DNA from 3 places in the Agrobacterium vacciniicorymbosi genome. Region 2 is predicted to be linked to each of the others. Evidence: predicted binding sites of a transcription regulator. Region 2 holds the regulator's gene; each other region holds the start of a gene.
The links. Region 2 encodes LexA, which represses DNA repair genes until DNA is damaged. Its sites were predicted from a motif close to TGTTCNNNNTGTGTTCNG; they were not measured.
Positions count from the first base shown of each region.

Region 1 (5,894 bases), on a different contig from region 2:
GCCGCCTTGTCCGTCGGATAGACGAGCACCGACATGCCGTCTTGCAGATCGAGCCGACAGCCGACGACCAGACGAAGCCCGGTTTCGCGAGAAGCCTCCAACGCTCGCACGATCCCCGCCAGACTGTTGCGGTCAACGACGCCGATGGCTTCGATGCCAAGCTCCTTGGCGGTCGCGAACAGCTCCTGCGCAGATGACGCTCCGCGCAGGAAGCTGAAATGCGTGGTGACCTGGAGTTCCGCGTATTTCATCAGGCAAAGATCCCGTGCATGAACCAGCGATGGGAACCCGTTTCCGGATCAATGCCGTCGCCGGAGCGAAAGATCCAGAATCGTTCGCCGTCGTCGTTTTCGATGACAAAATAATCTCGCACCGCCTCGAGTTCAGTCGGGCGTTTCCACCATTCTCCGAATATGCGTTCCGGGCCGTCGGCTCGCTTCACCCGGTGGCGCTTTCCACGCCAGGTAATAGTTGCTGGCGGATAGTCTGGCATCATTGCGATTGCCTGGATTTGCTCCGGTCGTTCGAACAGCCGCACGGGTCTGCGCCAATGCCCCACCCAGCTTTCAGCTATCTCCTGGGCGACCGCGGATATCTGCTGCACGCTCCGCTCGGGCACATCTGATGCAATAGGTGCCACGCGGTAGACACGCTGTCCGCCTCGGTTGCTGAAGATGTCGATCAATGGAGTGAGGTCAGTTATCTCTTCTTCAACAAGACACGAGGCCTTCTGCTCTTCGTGCAGCGGTTCCGCCGACACGGCAACGAGAACGAGTTTCTCGATGCCGAAACCGGGATCGATCTGCTCTGTGCGATCCCTGAAGAGCTTCGTAAGCCAGGCGACATCGCGTGCTGGCTTGGCGGTTCCTGCACGGACCGCCTGTAGGGTGTTGTCGACACGATGCACGATGAGGTCCGTCCGGCGCGCGCCGAGGCCGCGTTTCTCAAGTTCGGCGACGAGCTGGACGACGAGCCGACCGACGTATTTGTTGATCGTATCGGCCGCGCCTATTGGTTCCTGAAACGATCTGGAGACTTCGACAAGGTCGTCCGTCCGGATCGGATCGATTGGTTCTCCCGCGCGACCAAACATCTGGTCGAGGCGGCGGCCGACTTCAGGACCGAAACGGAGGGCCAGCGGTGCTCTTGGGGTATTCGACAGCTCGCCGATGGAATGAAAGCCAAGAACACGAAGATCCTGGACGACTTTCTCCGGGAGCCTCAACAACGAGATTGGTAGCTTCTCAACTGCTCGTACGATCTCGCCGCGGGGAACGATCACGGTGTCGCGGTTGATGGCTCGAACGCATGCGTGCGCTGCGCCCCATGTATCCGCTATGGCCACCTTTGCCGTCAGCTTTCTGGAATGGAAGGTATTGACGATACCGCTGATCATCAGAAGCTCGCCACCCTGCAGATGATCAGCACCCTCTGTGTCGAGAACGAGACCATCGAGGCCGTCAACTGCGACGATCGGGGAATAATGGCCAAGCGCCCACAGCGCGATGCGATCCAGAGCGGCGGCATCGGCGGCAGGATCTGCATCGACGAGCATCAGCCCGCGGAAGATCGCCTGAGCCTTCGCCGCGGCCATGCCGACGCGGACACCGATCTTCTGCGCAGCTCCGTCGGCAGACGCGACCCACCGCTTAGATCCGCTATGCGCAATCACAGCGATCGGCTGGTCAGCCGGAATGGTGGGATCGTCTCGTCTGATCCTGTCCGTCGGCAAACTCGGTAGAAATATGGATACGACCCTTGCCATCACACGCTCCGACGTAAAACTCAGCACACTCGCCCGAACGGGATCTCATCAACTCAAGAAACCATCGAGGTCGTCCTACTCCGGGTACCGGAAGTTCCTCTGACGACGTCACACTCACCCGCCACCTTGTCGTCGATGCGGTCGGCTGACCGAAGTCGTTGGCCTCGGTCTGCCTTCGCCAACGGCGCACTGCCAAGGCAATTGTCCCAGTTCGCTCCGCGACGAGCTGGAGCCGACGGCTCACGACCATTGGCAAACGCACCATCTCGCCGACAACCGCGCCACAGCCGCCGTAAGAAAGCGCTTCTTCCATGTTCGCCGCGACATCCTCTTCCTTGTCGCTCTCGACGAAGATGACCCTCCGTGGATGCAGTCCCGTCTGAGCAAGAGCCGGAAAGAACAGATCGGGCCGCGTCAGACACCAGACGATCGGCCCCTTCGTGCGTGCTGCGATCCCGGCTGCAAAAAGTGCTGCGGCTGCGCCATCAACGGTTCCGGAACCACCACCTGCAAATTCATGGAGTGCTCCATGAGCTAGGCCGCCTCCCGGAAGAATGGCGTCAATCTCCTCGACGCCAAAAGGAAGACAGCCTTTCTTCTTCGCGCCCTCCCCCTGAATGGACGAGAGGCGTTCGCGCAGATCAGCCAGCACTTGATCGCGGACAGCCGACATCGATTACGAATCCTTCCGAAATCGCAGTAAAAAGGTGCAACATCATGTCGCCAGAACTTGATTGTTCTTTTTCTGTTCCCTATCGTCGGCGGCGTCAAGACGCCCCAAAATCAGGAATCTACTCCTAGGTTTAGCATTTCTGCAGATTCGTAGAGTGGAATCAAAATCGTAGCGGAGATTCCCGGTGCGGCGCTTAGAAGTAAATATTTTTATCACCCGTTCGCCACGGGCATCGATGTGATGGCCGACCACGTGAGGCAGGGCCGAGGCAAGACATGGCAAGACGACAACCTGAGCCTGACAACGAGGGCGGACCGAGCCTGAAGGATGTCCGCCTGCCCTTGATCCAGATCGTGTGCGCACCGTGTGGTCGCCGAGACTTGCTTGAGCGCAAGGCGTTGGTCGAAAGGTTTGGCGCCGAAGTCAGCTTCTCGCGACTGAGACGACGCCTTGCGATGGGATGCGAGCGTCTTTGCAGCGCAGACAGCGATCGATGCGAGACCCGGTTCCCGTGCCTGGATGATTCTGCGGATAGCTGAGCCCTTGAGCGAATCTCGACGAAGTGGCGAGGCGCACGGAAGTCGGTATCGCAACGTTCTATCGGAGCTATCCCGGACGGGAAGCGCTGATTGAGGCGGTCTACCACCGCGAGGTTGATCAACTTGCGCTCACAGCACCTAAACTTCTTTCTCGACTCGCAGCCGTCGACGCTTTGCATTGGCTGTCGATCATGTCGCCACCAAAAAAGGCCTAGCATCCGCACTTGGTGCCATCGTCAACAATTCCTCCTATGTTTGTGTCTATTCCGTCGGAAGGCTGACGGAAAGCAGTACTCTGCTTGTGACATCCGCCATCAATGCAGATGAGATCGGTCCGGCGAGGGATCCGCTCGATCTTCTTCGCGTCCTTGTGGGCTTCTATGAAGGAAGCGACGATCCCGCGGTCAGGGGCGGAGCGATGATGATGATTGACGGACGCACCATGCCGGATTGTATGAAAATTGCCGCAGTTCGCCCATTACTTTTTCTGGATGTTCAATCCTTCGCCATCTATAACGAACTGGCGTGTTATGTTGTTTAGTGGAGGCGAAGTTTGACGAGACTTACTACAGAGCAAGATGCTGAAATACAGGCCTCGCGGTCGACCCCTGCCGCAACCCTCCGCCCAATTTCCCCCGGACTCGAAGAGGTTCTCCATCAGGCGTTTCCAGTATTGGATCATGGCCTCATTAGAGTGGTAGACTACATGGGCGACGATAGTGCAATCGTCCAAGCCGCGCGTGTTTCTTACGGCAGAGGTACGAAACACGTTCAAGAAGATCGTGGTCTGATCAATTACTTGATGCGGCACTTTCACACGACACCGTTCGAAATGGCTGAAATAAAATTCCACATAAAGCTTCCGATTTTCGTCGCGCGCCAGTGGATTCGACATCGAACGGCCAGCGTGAACGAATATTCAGCTAGGTACTCAGTGCTGGACAATGAATTCTACATTCCCGAGCCTCAGAATCTCGCTGCTCAATCGAATTCGAACAGACAAGGCCGGGGCACGGTGTTGGAAGGGGATGAAGCTGCCGAAGTTCTCTCGCTTCTGCGGAGGGACGCTGAAAATGCTTACTCCGGTTACACGACCATGTTGAACGAGCAGGACGCACCAGACTATCAAGATGGGCGCGCCGGACTGGCTCGTGAATTGGCTAGGATGAACCTATCGCTAAATTTTTACACGCAGTGGTATTGGAAAATAAATCTACACAACCTCATGAATTTTCTTCGCCTAAGGGCGGATAAACACGCTCAGTACGAGATACGAGTTTACGCCGACGTTATGCTTGATATCATGGCCGCTTGGGTCCCCATTGCACATTCGGCCTTTTTGGAACATCGCATGGAAGCCGTTCAGTTGTCGGGTAGTGCCGTAAAGGTGGTTCGTCGGTTGATCGCTGGTGAGACGGTTACCCAGGTCGATAGCGGTATGAGTCCGCGTGAATGGCAGGAGTTAAGTGCAGCCCTTGACTTATGACGTCATCAGGGATGGTTGAACAACTCGGTCAGGGACAGGATGTGAGTTTTTGCGCCGACTGTCGAATAAGCTTCCTCATTGTAGACGCCAACCTCAGCGTAGCAGACTTGAACCTCCTTGTTTCGCTGAGCGAAAAGCCCGACTCCGATAGTTGACAGTTTAGTGTGAAGTGGTGCCACAACGATATTCGACTTTACTTCAGGAGGTACAGCCCGTTGTAGTTCGTCTGCCACTAGCAATGGATCACGCGCGGAAAACTCGAACGTGTTTTCAATGTTCGAATAGTTTGATGCCAACTCCTTGAAGAAGGCATCGTTCATATTTGACAGTTCTTCGCTAATTGATTGATTTTTTCGTCCTCGTCCGAGCACAAGATATCGCGGTTCGTAAGCTTCGATGATCGCACGAGCTCGGGGAATTTCAAAACCCATTAAAACAACAAGCGTCGTTGGACGCGTCGGCCAAATCTCGCCAGCATATCCAACTACTGACCGGCATTGCGTAACTTTGCTGGAAAGGGGATCAGCCATCTTGCCAGCAGTGACGTACACCAGCCGGCAATTTCGACGCTTGGAGCTATCGATGCCACGTAGAACCTGGAGCAACATCAGCAATTCCTCCCGCCGAAAAGCGGTGACGTCGATAATTGCATTGTTCAAGCTGATTGAGGTCAGAGCATCATGGATACTCATTGCGGTACCTAGCGGATCGTCGATGCGCAGTTCGACAAGCCTGAGGGAGGGATGGCGTGCGGCCACCGCCTCTATACGACGCTGTGCGAGCTCGCTACGCCCGCCAGAAATGAAAAGTACGCCACGCCGACACATTCCCGGTGCCGCAGCCTCGGACACGACGGTGGAGCGCTCCTCAAAGCTTAGTCGTGCGATCAGCGGAAGTGGCCTCGTCCAGATAGATGCAGCGATCTCAAAGGTATCAATTATCAATGCTGCCTCCGTCTAAATCAAAGGTGAACTGCCCGTTGGCAGAGCTCTCTTGTTTCAAGCGTGTCTTGACGAACTCCGACGGGTTTCTCATGGCAAGCTCAAGATCATTCGACATGACGGAAAGGTGCGCCGCATACCCTGAGATATCGAGTTTGTAGTGGGGACCCAGTCGGCGTGCGAGAATGAACCTGGGGCGGCGCCCTCCGAGAGCTTCCTTTGCCGCATAATCCGATCTCTGAAGGTAGCCTAGACGAACACCGAGGTTTAAAACCCGTTCCAACTCCGGCTTAGGACGGTCTCTTAAAACGACCGAGAACACCCGCTGCTCTCGGGCATTCGGATCGAGCACCTTCCCTCGGAATAATCTCCCAAGCCCGTCGATCAAGTTGCGAAGCTTCTCATAAAGAACAGTCTCGTGGCCGTCGGCATGGAGGCTTTGAACTGCTTCGCTAATATCCATCTGCGTGTCCGATAGCTCGGAAGATTG
Region 1 covers NZ_JBETMF010000009.1:25,002-30,895, reverse strand. The annotation lists gene ABUK73_RS15025 (error-prone DNA polymerase) at 1-251, opposite strand, end outside; gene ABUK73_RS15020 (Y-family DNA polymerase) at 251-1,765, opposite strand; gene ABUK73_RS15015 (ImuA family protein) at 1,686-2,438, opposite strand; gene ABUK73_RS15010 (hypothetical protein) at 3,156-3,518, shown strand; gene thyX (FAD-dependent thymidylate synthase) at 3,531-4,463, shown strand; gene ABUK73_RS15000 (hypothetical protein) at 4,469-5,407, opposite strand; gene ABUK73_RS14995 (ORC-CDC6 family AAA ATPase) at 5,397-5,894, opposite strand, start outside.
Region 1: a site for LexA is predicted at 2,501-2,518, ahead of ABUK73_RS15015 (ImuA family protein). Genes of this name have one in related genera too.

Region 2 (5,894 bases):
TGAGATTATTCTGGACGCTCATCATTACTCCTCGAAGGCAAACCGGGCCTACGCCCAGCCGCCAAGCGGCTGCACGCAGACATATTCTACAATCCTGGTCACGCCATTATCAGGAAGCGTAATCTATGTCACGGCTGCCGTGCCGGTTGATCGGAACAGTTTCCGCTACAAAAAGCAGCACCCTGTTTACGTTATTTTTGTGCCAGCTTCACCACATCGGGATTTGCTTTCATGAAGCGGATGGTCGGTCCGGCCTCGTTGACAGCAGAGGAAAACTCACTCGTAGATTTCACGCGTTCGATCTCCTCGGGTTTGAAGTCTTGAGCCAAGAGAAACCGATAAACATACTCCGTGTTTTCGCCCACCGCCCAAGAAGGTAGCTTTGCCTCAAATGCCTTTTCTTGACGCTGCTTTCGCTCCATGGTCACCGCAAGCCTGACAAGACTTCCAAGTGGAATCGGTATGCCATTAATACCGATGTCCGGCACGAAACTAGCCGCGTGCAAACCACCGCCAAGTTTATTGTTACGCAAAATGGAAGCGCACTTATTGTCTCTCGACGGCTGCTTTTTGGCCGCGACGCGATCCGCATTTATAAGCATAATCAGTTTGCAGTTCGCGACAGTGGATGCCAGGAGCAATCTATCATACTCCGCTTTTTTAAGAGCTTCTGGCGAATTGGGTTGGGTGGTTTGGCACCCGGCAAGTGCAACAAGGCCCACAATCAGGCTGAGCGTTCTAAATTTCACTTGATGGACTTTCTAAAACGATATCCGTACCGCTTTCACTCGTAGGAGAATGACGGACAAAAACTGATGAAAATGCTTAAAAACAGGACCAAATACCTGCTCACCCCACAAGATGCCAAGATCACCGCGCGGGCCCCTTGAAAGCATGAGCGGAATTAGCAAAATCGGGCAGAAAAACAACCCGGAGGCGCAAATCGGCGTGATTCAACGTGAAGAAGTCGTAACCAGCCATGGCCATATGATTCTCTCAACGATCTGACGGATATTTATTTTGATCTGGCTTAAGTGATTTTTTACTGGGCTATTGCAGAACACATATGGAACAGATAGTGTTCGTTCTGTATTTGTTTCGCGAATCTTCGCCTCGAATTTCCAAGGGTGTTTCTTCATGCTCACGCGCAAACAGCAGGAATTGCTTCTGTTCATTCATGAAAGAATGAAAGAGTCTGGCGTGCCGCCATCCTTCGATGAAATGAAGGATGCACTCGATCTTGCCTCTAAATCGGGCATTCACCGGTTGATTACGGCGCTGGAAGAGCGCGGGTTTATTCGCCGGCTACCGAATAGGGCGCGCGCACTCGAAGTCATCAAGCTTCCCGAGTCCTATTCTCCAGCCAACAAGCCGCAACGCGGCTTTTCGCCCAGCGTCATCGAAGGCAGCCTTGGCAAGCCAAAGGCTGTGGAGCCATCGCCCGCACCTGCCCCGTTGAACAGTCGCGACGTCAACTCGGTCAGCGTTCCCGTCATGGGGCGAATCGCAGCAGGTGTCCCGATTTCGGCGATCCAGAACAACACCCATGATGTGGTCGTGCCGATGGATATGATCGGCTCTGGCGAACATTACGCGCTCGAGGTCAAAGGCGATTCGATGATCGAAGCCGGTATTTTCGATGGAGATACGGTCATTATTCGTGACGGAAGCACCGCAAATCCGGGCGATATCGTCGTTGCATTGGTGGATGACGAAGAAGCGACACTGAAGCGCTTCCGCCGCAAGGGTGCCTCCATTGCGCTCGAAGCCGCCAACCCCGCTTACGAGACCCGCATCTTCGGACCGGACCGGGTGAAAATCCAGGGTAAGCTTGTCGGCCTGATCCGCCGCTATCACTGACTACTGCTGCCTATAATTTAGCGGGCGGATTTTTAGGTCTGCCCGCGGGCAATATTTCTGGTTTTGATTCGCCTGTTGGCGAGGTACCAGAGCCAAAGTTGGACGTTGGTTCGATTAACAAACAAGTGCACTTACATGCATTTCAGAGGGAAATTTGCGCTCACGGTAAGTGCAGATATCCAAAAATAGTTAGTCGGCTCACTATCTTCGAATCACTCGCGTCGGTGAGCGTCTATGAATGATTTTAGCGTGACGTTTTGTGTGTAGCGCTGCCTAGTTTGAGTTGCGGAATGGGAGCTTCAGACCGAAATCTCTCTGTTCACAATGTCACCACCTGGGCACAAAAGATCAAATTATTTGAAGACCACCATCGCGCAAACCGTCTGTATCGGAGAAATTTCCCGCGCTAACACGGTGCTGCAACCGAGGGATATGAAATGTACGATCTTTATATAGCCAACAAGAACTATTCCTCCTGGTCCCTGCGGCCATGGGTGTTGATGCGGACACTCGATATTGCATTCAGCGAAAAGCTTACCCCATTCGGCAATTCCGCCGAGGATTTCGCGACATTTTCTCCCACCGCCAAGGTGCCCTGCCTTGTCGAGAGCGACCTGACCGTATGGGATTCGCTGTCGATCATCGAATATCTGGCGGAACGGCATAGTGGAGTTTGGGCTGGTGATACGAAGGCACGTGCATGGTCGCGTTCTGCCGCGGCGGAAATGCACTCAGGCTTCCAGACATTGCGCAACGAACATCCGATGAATGTCGGTCTTCGGATCCAGCCAACTGAAGTTGGCGAGGCGCTGAAGAAAGACATTTCCCGCATCGACGCACTTTGGCAGGAAGGTCTAGCCTCCTTTGGCGGTCCGTTCCTGGCGGGAGACGCATTTACAGCAGTAGACGCGTTTTTCTGCCCCGTCGCCTTCCGCTTCCAGACCTATGGAACGGCTATGTCGCCCGAGGCCGAGGCTTACAAGAACCGTCTCCTCACCCTCCCCGCAATGCAGGAATGGCAGGATGCGGCCTTGCTGGAACCGTGGCGCGATGCAGAACACGAGGCGGAAGCCAAAGCCATCGGAGAATGGCTGGCGGATTTGCGCTTGAAGTCGTGAGATATGGAACGGCGTCTGTTTCGAACGAAAATACCGACTTGGCTGTGTAAAACGGTCTGTGTGAAAACGAGTCAGAAGGTATCGCAAAGCGCGCAAGCGGCACCTTTGAATGAAGCATATCACGGGGCGTTCGATAGCATTCTTTCGATATGCTCCGGCACTGACGCGTCGAACTCTCCTTTGCGCCACTCATAGCTACGGTGCCTTGTCCAGAAGCGGTCCATATCCTGCATCGCCGCTTCGGCGCGCAGCACAGGCTTACCCTTTTCACCAAGCCATATTTCCATAGAGCCCGTGCGCCGCAAGGTTTCGCTGCTGATGAGGATTGCGCCGGATCGACACGTGGAAAAAAAAGGCACCTTGCGCGTCGTCACCACCACATCGGCGAGATCGCAACCCGCTCCCGTGAGCGCGGTATCCAGAATGACCGCGACCGCCACGCCGGACTTTGACGTCGCAACGCACCATTGGTCTTTGCGGCAGGTGAAGCGATCCGTGCCTGACAAGGCCTCTTTCATTTCTCTGGCGGCCCGCACCTTATCCTCGTCGCTCAAACGGGGCTTACGACCGGCAGCATCGCCAGCCTCTTGTGCGGCATCACCGGTGGGTGACTTCACCACATCCAGCATTCTCGGCCCAACATGTTGCTCTGGCAACGGCACCGCCCTCGCCCACTGATCATAGATGAAACCGGAGGCACGGGGCTTCGTCGTTGCAACTGCATCTGCCGACAGCAAAGCGACCAAAGAGCCATCTTCGTAAATCAGCAGATCTGGTTTGCTGCGCCATTGCTCCGTCACCAGCATAATGAAGCCAGCGGCAATCAGCGGCAGCCCGATCAGAGCAAGCCGCGTGCGCAGCAGCGCGATGATCAGAAATCCCGCCGTGGAGACACCCAGAAACCAGCCGTTCTGCCGCCCGATCGTCGCGTCTCCGCCCCAGCTCGAGACCGTCTTGGCGATCTCGATCACCGCCGCCATGCCGTAACCCATGACCTTCAGAAAAGGCGCATCGAGCCCAAAAGGCATCAGCAGCATTCCCACCAGTGCAAAAGGCATGACGATCAACGACATGACCGGCATGGCCGCCAGATTTGCCGCCAGCCCATAGGTCGTGATGCGGTGAAAATGTTCGATGGAATAGATCGCGGTGGAGATGCCACCGATCAGTGACGTGATGACGACGCCACCAATGACCGTTGCCACGTTTTGCGATAATGACAGCCACCACGGCGGACGGCTGATCACGAGCCCTCCCCGCTCGCCACGCCACCGGCTCCAGAAGCCATAGCCGGACACCAGCGCCAGGGTCGCGGCAAAGGACATCTGGAAGCTCGGCCCCATCACCTCATGAGGTGACAGAACGATGATGACGATGGCGGAAAGCGCGACGTTTCGCAGGCTGATCGAAGGCCTGTCCACCAGCACGGCAATCAGCATGATGGACATCATCAACCACGCGCGCTCCGCCGAAACTGCAAAACCCGAAATCAGGTAATAGGCAAGCGTCATGAGCAGTGCCGCAAAAGCTGATATTTTCTTGACCGGCCAACGCTGCGAGAATCCGGCAAACAGGCTGAAGATGGTGCGCATGCCGACGAAGAAAATACCGGCGGCAAGCGCCATGTTCAGGCCGGAGATGGCCACGATATGCGCAAGGCCGGAAACGCGCAGTGCCTCCATCGTCTCGCCTGAAATCGCACGTCTCTCATCGGTGACAATAGATGCCGCAAAGGCTCCCGCATCCCCGCCGATCAGGTTGCGAATGCGCTGTGCGATCTGGCTTCGGAGCTTGTAAAGCCAACTGTCAGCGCTTTGGAGCCAGGTCTTGGTGCCCTGCTCACCCGGCATTCCTGCCACCGTCTTGGGCGGGCCATAGAAATAGCCCGTCGCGCCGATGCCATCGAAAAACGACGCAAAAGCGAAATCATTCAACCCCGGCAACGCCGGACCCGATGGCGGTGAAAGCCGCGCTTTGCCGCTGATCGTCTGGCCGATGCCGATTGCCTCATGCCGGCTGCGCGACACCAATGATATCCGTTCCGGCGGACGCGACAGTTTGGGTGCGGAGGTGGATTGCAGCGCAACCACATAGCGCCAGTTACCCCGCGCATCCAGTTCCCGCCGCTCCACCGTTCCGGTAATTGTCGTCGTCGCAGGTGTATCGAGAATGGTGGTCGCCGCCCGCCGCGTTTCCCAGTCCGCCAGCAACATACCGACCAGCACGAAAGCACTGGCTTTCAAAACGGCAGACGTCGCGCCGGGCCGGTAAAGAAGTGCACCCGCCATGGCCGCCACGCTGATTGCCAAACCCAGCAGAAGCCAGTGCTGCGGCGTAGCAGGCAAGCTGAACCAAAGTGCTACGCCTGCGGCGATGAACACAGGAATAAAGAGAAAGTCCTGCCGGTGCGCAGCCTCTGTTTCAATGCACTGCACAAACCAGCGCCTAAGCCTGAGAATGATGCCCGGCGGCGTGGAGGCAAGTCCATCCTGCGCAGCCAGCGCACTCCGGGAAACATGCAACGGCAACAGCAAGTCATCGAGTTCCGTTTGCGCAACGAAGCCCGTTTCCGCCAGGCGGAAATGCTGCTGTTCTTCCCTAGTGTTCACGCCCCGGCGCCCCTTGCCGCAAGCTTTTAGTTTGCAACCCTGAAAGGCAGATTGCAACCACTTGCGCGATTAAGGAAGCATTGACCTAGAATGAAACACTGTTCCCATGAAATGCCCCATTTCGGGATATTGGCGTGTCGCAATGCACAATTTGCCCTTTGGATAGCTTGGCATTGGCGCGGAGATCATATAGCTAAATCGCTGACGCTTAACTGGCTGATGCGTCACCCCGCATCGCCTGCATATTTCGGAGGTATGGTATGACGGAAAATAGCGCGACAGTGACTCTCGGCGATAGTAAAGTCGA
Region 2 covers NZ_JBETMF010000001.1:176,200-182,093, reverse strand. The annotation lists gene kdsA (3-deoxy-8-phosphooctulonate synthase) at 1-22, opposite strand, end outside; gene ABUK73_RS00995 (hypothetical protein) at 192-749, opposite strand; gene lexA (transcriptional repressor LexA) at 1,138-1,860, shown strand; gene ABUK73_RS00985 (glutathione S-transferase family protein) at 2,298-2,978, shown strand; gene ABUK73_RS00980 (ComEC/Rec2 family competence protein) at 3,098-5,587, opposite strand; gene gltA (citrate synthase) at 5,848-5,894, shown strand, end outside.

Region 3 (5,894 bases), on a different contig from region 2:
CTGGCATTCCGAAGGCCGAACAGGCAGCGATCGTTGATGACCGCGACGTCATCATGAAACACAACATGCGTCTGGGTGTAATCAGTGAAGTGTTCGCACCGGCTATCGAGAAAGCGGTGAATGCGTCTTCGACAGGAAGTGACGCTCAAGATGAAATCGCTCGCTTGATCGTGACGGCGGTGGGTATCCGCCAAAACGATGGCAGTGAAGTGATCACATTCACCTTCACAACACAAACCGAGGCAGATGCATTCGATAAAGCGATTTGAAGTTATAGCGCAAGTCGGTCTTGCCAGCAGCTGAACGAGCGCATTCAATGGCAACCCGACCCGGTGCAGATCGGGTGCCTTCATTAGAAACTTCTAGACTTGCAGCAAGCCGCCATCGACGCATAGTTCGATCCCGGCAACGTAGCTCGCCTCATCGCTCAAGAGAAACAAGGCGGCCGCAGCGACCTCTGAAGGTTTTGCCATGCGCCCCATCGGAATCGGAGCGACAATCGCTGCGCGTGTGTCTTCTTCGACAGCAGCCATCATATCCGTATCTGTTGGGCCGGGTGCAACCACGTTGACCCTAATCCCTTTAGGAGCGAGTTCGGCAGTCCAGGTTCGCGCATAGGATCGAACGGCTGCTTTGGTTGCACAGTAGGTGCCGTAACCCGCATAACCCGCACTTCCGGCGATGGAGCCAATGAGGACGACCGAGCTACCTTCTGTCAGTGCAGGAAGAGCAGCCTGTAAGCCGAAAACCATCCCTCGGACATTGACGTCGAAGTGACGGTCGAAATGCTCCGGCGTCATCTCGGCGACCTGCGACGGCTCCGAAAGACCTGCATTCAAAACAAGCGCGTCGATCCGGCCATGTGCTTTGCGCACCGTCTCGACAGCTGCGACCATGTCTTCGGGAGAGCCTGCATCTGCGGCAATACCGACCACGCCATTGCCAATGTCTTTAGCGGCCTTCCGAGCATCTTCTACTCTGCGACTGGTGATAAACACGTTCGCGCCTTCTGCTGAAAGTCGCTCTGCAATAGCGAGGCCAATACCCTTTGCGCCGCCAACGATCAGTGCCACTTTGTTATTCATGCGAGCCATCGTAAATCCTTTCACTGAATGGTCTCACAATGATATACTGCGGATATCTGATATCAATTACGCACCTGGAATAGCCTAGATATGGACGAGTATACCGACCTCGAAGACCTCTCCCATCGTGCACTCTGCGACATGCCGCTGGTTCGGCCAGTGCTGGATAAAATTGCAGACAAATGGACGATCATGATCCTCACTGTGATCTGCCCCAAACCCTCACGCTTCAATGAAATAAAGCGCCGTCTCGACGGGATCACGCACAAGGCGCTGGCTGACGCTTTGAAACGACTTGAGCGAAATGGCCTTGTGACCAGGACGGTGCTTCCAACCCAGCCGATTGGCGTAGAGTACGCGATCACGCCACTCGGCCATTCCCTACGAGAACCATTCGAAGCATTGTGTTCGTGGGCCGCCGCCAATGGGGACAAAATCGAGGATGCGACGCAACGTTACGACAACGCTCGAACTCATCGCTAATGGCAATTTCGCATGACGGTAAGAACCAGCGTCATAATTGCCGTTAGATCTCGGCCTTATCGATCACAGACCACACACGCCTGATCTTCTTGCCTCTGAACTCGTAAAATACGTGCTCGTGAAAGACGACCCGTTTTCCATTGATGGGGAGCCCCATGAAATCTCCCACAGGTGAACAGTCAAAATTGAGACGAGCAGCAATCTTTGCAGGCTCGCAAACTAGAAGCTCGGCCTGAAAACTAAGATCGGGAATGTCCCGAAAATCTTTGACGAGCATGTCGCGGTAACCATCGAGCCCAATCGGTCGACCGTTGTGCTCGACTTGATCGTCTACGAAATTTCCAAGTTCGTCCCACGCTTGGCGATTAAGGCAGCCAAGATAAGCGAGATAGATTTCGCGTAGTTGATGATCGTTCATAAGACCTCCGACACTTTGCAATTTTCGACAAACTCCCAGTTGTGGACAGCGGGTGTCTAGTTCTCTGTTTTAACTTCAGATTCCGTTCGTGTTGGTCCTGTGGATCATAGGTGGACAATCTGCCTCAGCCAATATGACGATTGACTCAAATAGTACAAAGGAACAAATAGAGAACGCTCCCGGTTTTACCGGGTGGCATAATCGTCTGCAAAGGGAGTTCACCATGGGAATAGGCAACGCGAATGCGGTCATTGCCGAGCTTCGAGAGCAAATCGGACACCTAGAAAGGGCCGCTGCCCGAAAGAGGATGCTGCTGCCGTTCGGTGTGGACGATATCGACGAGTGTCTTCCGAATGGTGGTTTGAGTTATGGAGCGATTCACGAATTCGCGGGCGGTGGAACCGGCACGGTCGACGGCGCTGCAGCAGCCCTTTTTGCCGCCGGTATAGCAGCAAGAACCAAAGGCAAGATCGTCTGGTGTCTGACGAGGCCGGACCTGTTTTTTCCAGCTTTAGCGCAGGCCGGTCTTCATCATAGCCGCGTCGTCTTTGTCGAAGCAGACAAGGAGGAAGATGTCCTTGCCTCCCTAGAAGAGGGTCTATCGTTTGGTGGTCTTGGTGCCGTGGTCGGCGAGCTGGTTCGATTGCCAATGACGGCATCCCGACGACTCCAGCTCGCGGCCGAGAAGACCGGCACAATGGGTCTGATTGTCCGGCGATGGCGCAGGCAAACCGAAGCATCGGATTTCGGGCAACCAACCGCTTCGTCAACAAGATGGCGTGTATCGGTCCTTCCTTCTGAGGAGCTACCGGTGCCGGGAGTGGGCAGGCCCAGATGGTTCATTGAACTGATGCGAGTGAAAGCGGGCGAGTGCGCAGAGTTTATCGTAGGAGCGTGTGATGCCTCGGGTCGTATCAATCTATCTACCGGATTTAGCGACGGACAGGATCAGGAGAGACGATCCGGATATTTCCGTTGAACAGCCTATCGCCGTCATATCGAAATCCGGCTCGAAACGATGGGTTTCGGCAGTAGACAAGGCTGCACGGACCGCAGGACTGAAAGTGGGCATGCCCGCTGCAAAAGCACAGGCGATTTTCCGAGGTCTTTTCATGGTCGACGCCGATCCCGCTGCGGATTTCGTCGCACTTGAACGGATTACGTTCTGGGCTCTGGGCCAGCATTCGCCAATCGTTGCTATTGATGAACCGAATGGCATCGTCATGGACACGGAAGGAGCCGATCATCTTCAAGGAGGCGAGCTTCCGATGATTACCGGCATTGCCAATCGGTTTCGCGCAAAGAAGCTGACTGCCCGCGTTGCCATTGCCGATACCTGGGGCGCAGCGCATGCTTGCGCCAGAGTCATCCAGCGGGAAACCGTAATCGTTCCTGTCGGTGAGACGGTCCGGGCGGTCGAGAACCTGCCTCTGTCGTTGCTGCGGCTTCCAGCGAAGATCGTCGATGATCTCCACACCCTCGGCTTCAGGAGCATTGGGGAATTGGCCGCGACGCCCCCGGGCACCGCTCGCCCTTCGTTTTGGACCTGAAATCGGACGACGTATTGAGCAGATGTTTGGGCGGGTTTCCGAGCCTATCAATCCGATACGAACGCCCGACGTCATCGAAGTCAGTCGATCATTTGCCGAACCGATTGGATCGGCAGAAACCATCAACAAGTATGTCGGTCGTCTGGTGGAGCAGCTTGTCGTCGAGCTTCAGAAGAGAGGTCTCGGCGTTCGTCGCACTGATCTCATTGTTGAGAAAGTAGACGGCACTCGCCAGGCTATTCGCGCGGGTACCGCCAAACCGGCCCGTGATGTCGCTTGGCTGGTAAAGCTGTTTTGAGATCGCACCGAGAAAATCGATCCTGGTTTCGGTATCGAGAAACTGACCCTCTCAGCCATCATGACGCAGCCGCTCGAAGAAGAGCAGCGCTCGTCCGAGTTGATGGAAGACCAGGATGAAGACCTGACACCGCTAATCGATATTTACGGTAACCGTGGTCAGCGCGTCTATCGCGTTGCGCCGGTCGCATCCGACGTCCCCGAGCGCAGTGTCGCGCGTATTCCTGCCGTCGCGCTCGAAGACCAGGGGTCATGGGTTCAACAGTGGCGACGACCGGTGCGGTTGCTGGCCTATCCGGAGCGTATTGAAGCCATCGCCCTCTTGCCGGATCATCCCCCCGCAAGCGTCATGTTGCGAGGGAAGCGGCGTAAGGTCATACGAGCCGATGGTCCGGAGCGCATCTTCGGCGAATGGTGGACGCGCGAGACCGAAATGGAGGCAGTTCGCGACTACTTCCTCATCGAGGATGAAAATGGCGAACGCTTCTGGATTTTCCGTCATGGCGATGGTGTTGACCCTGAGACAGGGTCGCATCGTTGGTTTCTACATGGACTATTTGCATGAGTTACGCCGAGCTACAGGTCACAACCCAGTTCAGCTTCCTGCGTGGTGCCAGCAGTGCCGAGGAACTCTTTGCCACGGCCAAAGAACTCGGTATCGAAGCGCTGGGGATTGTCGACCGCAATTCTCTTGCCGGTATCGTACGCGCCCTTGAAGCGTCACGTTCCACCGGTGTGCGTCTGGTCGTCGGCTGCCGTCTTGATTTGCAAGAAGGCATCTCCATCCTTGTGTACCCGACAGATAGAGCTGCCTATTCCGGGCTGACCCGTCTGCTGACTCTTGGGAAAGAGCGCGGCGGCAAAGCCAACTGTGTTCTGACGCTCGATGACCTCTTGCGATATGCGGAAGGCATGATCGGCATATTCGTGCCGGACCTTCCGGACGAAACCTGCGCTCTCCATCTCCGGAAGATGCGAGAAATCTTCGAAGATCGCGCTTACGTCTCCCTTGATCTGCGACGCCGTCCGAACGACCAGATGCGACTTTTCGAGCTTTCCAACCTGGCCACACGGTTCAAGGTGAAGACTGTCGTCACCAACGATGTCCTTTTCCATGACCCGAGCCGTCGGCAGCTACAGGACGTCGTCAGTTGCATTCGCAATAACACGACCATCGATGAGGTGGGGTTTCAGCGTGAGCGTCATGCCGACCGATATCTCAAGCCTCCAGAGGAAATGCAGCGTCTCTTCCCACGATATCCCGAAGCACTCGACAGGACGATGGAGATCGTCGACCGCTGCAAGTTCTCGCTTGAAGAGCTGACATACCAGTATCCAGAGGAAGCAATCGTACCCGGCATGGATGCCCAACAATCCCTGGAGCATTATGTTCGCGAGAGCATCCCAGACCGGTATCCCGAAGGTTTACCTCAAAAAGTGCTGAAAGCTGTCAGGCACGAACTCGATCTCATTAAAGAGATGCGGTACGCGCCATACTTCCTGACCGTATTCAGCATCGTCAAGTTTGCTCGGAGTCAAAACATCATTTGCCAAGGTCGTGGGTCAGCTGCGAATTCTGCCATTTGTTACATCCTTGGTATTACCAGCATCGATCCGGAAACGAACGACCTCCTGTTCGAGCGGTTCGTATCGAAAGAAAGAGACGAACCGCCGGACATCGACGTGGACTTCGAACACGAGCGCCGTGAAGAGGTCATCCAGTGGATTTACAAGACGTACGGCACGCACAAGGCCGCTCTCTGTTCAACGGTAACGAGATACCGGGCAAAGGGAGCTATCCGTGACGTCGGTAAAGCACTTGGGCTGCCAGAGGACATCATAAAAGCCCTGTCATCCGGTATGTGGCATTGGTCAGAGGAAATGGTCAGCGACCAGAAACTGAAAGACCAAGGTTTGAACCCGGAAGACCGGCGTCTTGGGTTGACCCTGAAACTTGCACAGCAGCTGATGGGTGCACCTCGTCATCTCGGACAGCATCCTGGCGGCTTTGTTCTGACCCATGACCGACTGGACGATCTTGTGCCCATTGAGCCTGCCACC
Region 3 covers NZ_JBETMF010000011.1:192,748-198,641, forward strand. The annotation lists gene ABUK73_RS17875 (hypothetical protein) at 54-269, shown strand; gene ABUK73_RS17880 (SDR family NAD(P)-dependent oxidoreductase) at 363-1,094, opposite strand; gene ABUK73_RS17885 (winged helix-turn-helix transcriptional regulator) at 1,176-1,568, shown strand; gene ABUK73_RS17890 (ester cyclase) at 1,612-1,986, opposite strand; gene ABUK73_RS17895 (ImuA family protein) at 2,210-2,965, shown strand; partial or broken gene ABUK73_RS17900 (Y-family DNA polymerase) at 2,886-4,398, shown strand; partial or broken gene ABUK73_RS17905 (error-prone DNA polymerase) at 4,395-5,894, shown strand, end outside.
Region 3: a site for LexA is predicted at 2,145-2,162, ahead of ABUK73_RS17895 (ImuA family protein). Genes of this name have one in related genera too.